Regions from separate parts of the Streptomyces sp. NPDC085596 genome, predicted to be linked through region 2. Evidence: riboswitches for the same ligand, from Rfam matches in the RefSeq annotation. Region 2 holds a riboswitch; the other holds the start of a gene.
The links. Region 2 has a riboswitch for glycine ahead of gcvP (aminomethyl-transferring glycine dehydrogenase). Riboswitches for the same ligand answer to the same signal wherever they lie in the genome.

Region 1 (3,399 bases), on a different contig from region 2:
CTCGGAGACCGACTTGGTGGACTCCAGCTCGCCGCAGGACTCGCCCGCGGTGACCTCGGCGCCGACCTCGGGAAGCTGCACGAAGACCACATCGCCGAGCGCGTTGGCCGCGTGCTCGGTGATGCCGACCGTCGACGCGCCGTTCTCGGCGGCCGACAGCCACTCGTGCTCCTTGCTGTAGCTCAGCTGCTGCGGGTTGCTCATGACCTGAATTCTCCTGTACGCGAGGACGTGCTCGTCGGGGGAAAAGGGCTCGAACCGCTGAAGAGCGGGTGAAATGTGCGCAGGGTCACGCCGGGGACGGCCGGACCCGGTGCCAGTGTCTACTTGGCGCGCTTGTAGAAGGGCAGCGCCACGACCTCGTACGGCTCGTGGCTGCCCCGGATGTCCACGCCCACACCCGTGGCTCCGGGCGCCGCGTGCGCGGCGTCGACGTAGGCGATGGCCAGCGGCTTGCCGAGGGTGGGGGAGGGGGCGCCGGAGGTGACCTCGCCGATCACCGTGCCGTCGGCGACGACGGTGTACCCGGCGCGCGGCACCCGGCGGCCCTCGGCGATCAGGCCGACCAGGACGCGCGGCGGCTCGGCCTCGGCGCGCTCGGCGGCCTTGGTGAGCGCCTCGCGGCCGACGAAGTCGCCCTCCTTGCCGAACTTCACCACGCGGCCGAGACCGGCGTCGAAGGGGGTCAGCTCCGTGGTCAGCTCGTGCCCGTACAGCGGCATGCCCGCCTCCAGACGCAGGGTGTCCCGGCAGGACAGACCGCACGGCACCAGACCGGCGGCGGCCCCGGCCTCCAGCAGCGCCTGCCACAGCTGCGCCGCGTGCTCCGGCTTCACGAACAGCTCGAAGCCGTCCTCGCCGGTGTAGCCGGTACGGGCGATCAGCGCGGGCACGCCCGCGACCGTGCCGGGCAGCCCGGCGTAGTACTTCAGGCCGTCGAGGTCGGCGTCGGTGACGGCCTTGAGGATGCCGGGGGACTCCGGGCCCTGGACGGCGAGCAGCGCGTAGGCGTCGCGGTCGTCGCGGACCTCGGCGTCGAAGCCGGCCGCGCGCTCGGTCAGCGCGTCCAGCACGACCTGGGCGTTGGAGGCGTTGGCCACCACCATGTACTCGGACTCGGCGAGCCGGTAGACGATCAGGTCGTCCAGGATGCCGCCGTCGGCCCGGCAGATCATGGTGTAGCGGGCGCGGCCGACGCCGACCGAGGCGAGGTCGCCGACGAGGGCGTAGTTGAGCAGGGCGGCCGCTTCGGGGCCGGTCACCGTGATCTCACCCATGTGCGAGAGGTCGAACAGCCCGGCCCGCGTGCGCACCGCCAGGTGCTCGTCGCGCTCGGAGCCGTAGCGCAGGGGCATGTCCCAGCCGGCGAAGTCGGTCATCGTCGCGCCGAGCGAGCGGTGCACGGCGTCGAGCGCGGTGCGGCGCGGAGCGGTGGAGTCGGTGCTGCTCATCGGTCGTCTCCCAGGGCGATGGGTCCCCCGCGCGGACGGAGCCGGACGCGGAGATGGCGAGGAACGTTCCTCCCCATCTGTCATCGGAACCTGAGAGGTTCGCCATGACCCTCACGGGGAGTCGTCACGACTTGCACCTTGGGTGGAGCCACTGCCGTCAGCGGCCCGCTTTTCAGATGTGCCTCGCCCGCGCGGTAACGGTGCCTGAGAGATTCAAGGGAGGGACTTGCTCCTTCGGCGCCCCAACGGGACGTACGGCAGGCGTACGTCTGGGGACTCTCCCGCGCGGATTCAAGCGGCCGGTATGCAGTTGGCGGCCACATCATCGCACGGCAGGGCCCGGCCCTGAAGGGCCCACCGGCTGTGACATGCCCGTAGCCGTTCGGGGACCCAACCGGCGACCGCGCGCATTACCTTCTCTTTACATTGGTTGGGCACCAGATGACCTGAGCCCACTGGGGGAGGACGATCACGGTGAACAGAACCACGGTGTACGCCACGACCACCGGCATCCCGGTGCCACAGCAGCCTTCGGCGCCCGCCCACGAGCGCCGGGCCGAGCGGTCCGCGCCGGTCGTCCGCGACCTGCGCGACCGCCCGGGCGGCGGCCCCCGCACCCTGCGCTTCGGGCCGCGTGACCTCGCCGTCGTCACCGGGCTGCCCGGCAGCGGCAAGTCCACCCTGATGCGCCGTACGGTCCCCGGCCACCGCGTCGACTCCCAGGACGCCCGCGACCGCTGGGCCGCCCGCCTCCCCGCCGCCCTGCCCTACGCGCTCTACCGCCCCCTGGTCCGCCTCGCCCACTACGCCGGGCTGCGCCGCGCGCTCGGCTCCGGCGAGGGCGTCGTCGTGCACGACTGCGGCACCCAGCCCTGGGTCCGCGCGTGGCTCGCCCGCGAGGCCCGCCGCCGGGGCGGCACCCTGCACCTGATCCTGCTCGACGTGCCCGCCGGCACCGCCCGGCACGGCCAGCGCGAGCGCGGCCGGGGCGTGTCCCGGTACGCCTTCCGCCGCCACCGCGGCGCCACCGCCCGCCTGCTGGGCGCCGTGGAGCGCGGCGAGAGTCCCGCCGGCTGCGGCTCGGTGGTCCTGCTGGACCGCGCCTCGGCGGACGGGCTGAAGCGGATCGAGTTCGCCGAGTGAACCCCCGCACCCGTACCGGATAGCCTTCTGCATCACAGCATGACTCCCAGCAGGCGGTAGGCACATGGACTTCCCGGCGGACCTTCCCGCGGACCTCCCGGCACAGGCACACCCCCACCCGCACGGCGGTTGGCCCGGCAACGAACTGGAGGAGGTCCTCTCCGCCTCCCTCGGCATACCCGCGGCCGGCGCCCGCGTCGTCGAGGTCCTGGCCCGCAGCTTCGTCTGGATACCGCTGCCCAACGGCGGCGGCCCGCACAGCGGCCCGCTAGACCTGCCCACCGTCGACATCGACGGCCAGGTGTACGTCCCGGTCTTCAGCTCCGAGGAGCAGTTCCGGCAGTCGGCCGGCGGGCACCTCCCGCACACCGTCGCGCCCGCCGTGGAGTTCGCGCGCGGTCTGCCGCCGCAGGCGGGCGTCGTCGTCAACCCCGGGGGTGTGGTCGGACTGCCGCTGCCCCCCGAGGTGGTGGCCGAGCTGTGCCGCGCCGGGCGCACCCCGCTGGACGGACCGGCCATGGGCGGCCGGGTCCGGCTCTTCGAGCCCGACTGGCAGGAGGACCCGGTGGACTTCCTCGCCGCCGCCTCCGCCGAATTCGCCGCGACCGGGGTCGTCGTCAGCGCCCGCCGCTGTCTCGCCGTCATCGAGACCGCCGAGCCGGTCCTCTTCGTCGGCGTCGAACTCTCCCACTGGGAGGGCGACTTCCAGGCCCTCCCGCTGGACGCCCTCGGCAAGGCCCTCGGCCGCGCCCCCGCCCCCTGGCCCGTCAACCTGGTCCTCCTGGACGCCGCCCAGGACCCGGTG
Region 2 (3,399 bases):
CGCGGGCGGCGGCGACGACCTCGGCGGCCTTGCCGGGCACGCGCGCGGTGAGGGTGTCGAAGTAGGCGCCGTGCACGATCTCGACCCCGCCGGCGCGCAGGCCCTCGGCGAGGATCGTGGCGTAGCGGTGGGTGCGGCGGGCGATGGTCCGCAGGCCGTCGGGGCCGTGGTAGACGGCGTACATGCCGGCCATCACGGCGAGCAGCACCTGCGCGGTGCAGATGTTGCTGGTGGCCTTCTCGCGGCGGATGTGCTGCTCACGGGTCTGGAGCGCGAGACGGTAGGCCCGGTGCCCGTCGGCGTCGACGGACACGCCGACCAGCCGGCCGGGCAGGCTGCGGGCGAACTTCTCGTGCACGGCCATGTAGCCCGCGTGCGGCCCGCCGAAGCCCATGGGCACGCCGAAGCGCTGGGTGGTGCCGATGGCGATGTCCGCGCCCAGCTCGCCGGGCGAGGTGAGCAGGGTGAGCGCGAGCAGGTCGGCGGCGACGGTGACGAGGGCGCCCAGCTCGTGCGCCTGCCCGATGACCGGCTTCAGGTCGCGTACGGCACCGGAGGCGCCGGGGTACTGGAGCAGGACGCCGGTGATGTCACGGGCGGCGATGTCGGCCGGGATGCCGTCGCTCAGGTCGGCGACGACGACCTCGACACCGGCCGGCTCGGCGCGGGTCTCGATGACGGCGATGGTCTGCGGCAGGGTGTCCGCGTCGACCAGGAAGAGGCCCTTCTTGTTCTTGCCCATGCGCCGGGAGAGCGCCATCGCCTCGGCGGCGGCGGTGCCCTCGTCCAGCAGGGAGGCACCGGAGGTGGGCAGCCCGGTGAGGTCGGCGACCATCGTCTGGAAGTTCAGCAGGGCCTCCAGACGGCCCTGGGAGATCTCCGGCTGGTAGGGCGTGTAGGCCGTGTACCAGGCGGGGTTCTCCATGACGTTGCGCAGGATCACCGGCGGGGTGAAGGTGCCGTGGTAGCCCAGGCCGATCATGGAGCCGAGGACCTGGTTGCGGTCCGCGAGGCCGCGCAGCTCGGCGATCACCTCGGCCTCGGTGCGGGCGCCCGGCAGGTCGAGCGCGTCGGCGTTCTTGATCACATCCGGGACCGCGGCGGCGGTCAGCTCGTCGAGCGAGCCGTAGCCGACCTGCGCGAGCATCTTGGCCCGCGCCTCCTGGTCGGGCCCGATGTGGCGCTGCTCGAAGGGGATGCCCGCTTCGAGCTCGGCGAGCGGAATGCGAGGGGCGGTCATATGCGGAGGCCTCCTGGTCTGACGCGACCTGCGAGGGGCACCACGGCGCGGGTGCCCACCGGCCTCCCCCTCTGTCATCTCTTACCTGAGAGCTTCACCGGGGACCTGCGGAGCCCGGCTTTCACCGTCGGTGAGAGCGGGAGCCGTGGACGCCCGCCCTGCTTTCCAGAGTGACCTCGTCCGTGCGGTACGGGGGCCTGAGAGATTCCGGGGAGGAGTTGCTCCTTCGGCGCCTCCGAATTGCTCGGAGGACTCTCCCGCACGGGGTCAGCAGCCGAGTTCAGCCTACCAGCGGGGTCATGAGCGCGGCGTTCGAGTGGCCGCCCGACTGATTCTGCTCTTTTGTAGTGCTTACGGATGAGTTGCGACCATGTGGAGGGAGAGGGATCGTGCAGACCGACATCGATCCGCGCAGCCTGATCGGCCGCAAGGCGTTCGACCGCGCCGGCACCAAGATCGGCACCATAGACGAGGTGTACCTCGACGACGCGACCGGCGTCCCGGAGTGGGCCGCGGTGCGCACCGGCCTCTTCTCCCGCGACGCCTTCGTCCCGCTGGAGCCCAGCGAACTGGTCGAGGGCGCGCTCCGTGTCCCCTTCGAACGCGCCCTCATCAAGGACGCCCCCGACTTCGGCGTGGGCCGCCACCTCTCCCCCGAACAGGAACTCCAGCTCTACCACCACTACGGTCTCGACGTGGGCCCCTCCTCCCGGACCCCGGACCGCGACTTCGGCAAGGTCGCGGGCACCGAGGAGACCTGAGCCTCCCTCATCCGCCGCCCGTTTCCCCGTTGCCGCCGGGCACCCCCTCCCGCTGCCCGCACACCTCCGCCACCAGCGGCAGCGGGTCGGCCGGCGCCAGGTCGGGATCGTCGGCGCGCAGCGTCCGTACCCGCCCCGGCGCGGAGAGCGGGGTCTCGAAGCGCACGGTGACCCGACCCAGGCCGCTGCCCTGCACCCAGCCGTGCCCGTACTCGGGGTGCCGCACGTCCTGGCCCGCCCGCCACTCCGGCGCGGCGGGCTCGGGTCTCTCCGGGCCGAAGTCGGGGGCGCTCTCCTCCGGCGTCTCCTCGGCCGGCTCCCCCGCCGCCTGGGCGAACAGGTCCTCCTGGGTGTAGTCGGCGAGCCCGGACACCCCCACGCCGAGCAGCCGTACCCCGCCCGTGGTGTCCACGGAGTCCAGCAGCCGCGCGGCCGCCTCCCGGATCACCGCCGGATCGTCCGTGGGCCCCCTCAGCGTCTCGGAGCGGGTCAGGGTGGAGAAGTCGTACCGCCGGACCTTGAGCACGATGGTGCGCCCGGACAGCCCGGCCCCGCGCAGCCGGCGCACGCACCGGTCGGCCAGCCGGCGGACCTCCAGGCCGATGCGCAGCCGGTCGTGGATGTCCACGGCGTAGGTGTCCTCCACCGACACCGACTTGGCCTCCCGCTCGGCCACCACCGGCCGGTCGTCACGGGCCAGCGCCATCGCGTACAGCGCGTGTCCGTGGGCCTTGCCGAGCAGCCGGACCAGTTCGTCCTCGCCCGCCTCCGACAGCTCCAGCACAGTGGTGATCCCGGCGCGCCGCAGATGGTCGCCGGTGGCGGGTCCCACGCCGGGCAGGGTCCGCACGGACATGGGTGCCAGCAGGGCCCGTTCGGTGCCCGGTTCGATGAGCTCCAGGCCGTCGGGTTTGGCCCGCTCCGAGGCGATCTTGGCCAGCATCTTGGAGGCGGCGAGCCCCACCGACCCGGTCAGCCCCGTCACCGCTAGGATGTCGGCGCGCAGCCGCGCCCCGGCCTCCCGCGCCGACGCCTCGTCCGAGGCCGTGCCCCCGGCCTCCAGATCCACGAACGCCTCGTCCAGACTCAGCGGCTCCACCAGCGGGGACAACTCCCGCAGCAGCGCCATCACCTGGTCACTGATCGAGCGGTACAGCGCGAAGCGGGGCATGAGATACGCGGCGTTCGGCGCCAGCCGCCGCGCCTGCGCCGTGGGCATCGCCGAGTGCACCCCGAACACCCGCGCCTCGTACGACGCGGTGGCCACCACCCCGCGCGGCCCGATCCCGCCCACGACCACGGCCTTCCCCCGCAGGCTCGGCTTGGACGCCTGCTCCACCGAGGCGAAGAAGGCGTCCATGTCGAGATGGAGGATGGTGGGCACGTTTCTCACATGTC

Region 1: another riboswitch for glycine. It lies ahead of gcvT (glycine cleavage system aminomethyltransferase GcvT); the one in region 2 lies ahead of gcvP (aminomethyl-transferring glycine dehydrogenase).

Annotation. Positions count from the first base shown of each region.
Region 1 covers NZ_JBITTC010000009.1:260,701-264,099, reverse strand. The annotation lists gene gcvH (glycine cleavage system protein GcvH) at 1-204, opposite strand, end outside; gene gcvT (glycine cleavage system aminomethyltransferase GcvT) at 324-1,451, opposite strand; glycine riboswitch at 1,634-1,745, opposite strand; gene ACIGA3_RS25400 (AAA family ATPase) at 1,926-2,594, shown strand; gene ACIGA3_RS25395 (enhanced serine sensitivity protein SseB) at 2,659-3,399, shown strand, end outside.
Region 2 covers NZ_JBITTC010000004.1:8,988-12,386, reverse strand. The annotation lists gene gcvP (aminomethyl-transferring glycine dehydrogenase) at 1-1,240, opposite strand, end outside; glycine riboswitch at 1,416-1,510, opposite strand; gene ACIGA3_RS13125 (PRC-barrel domain-containing protein) at 1,630-2,001, shown strand; gene ACIGA3_RS13120 (DNA polymerase IV) at 2,009-3,394, opposite strand.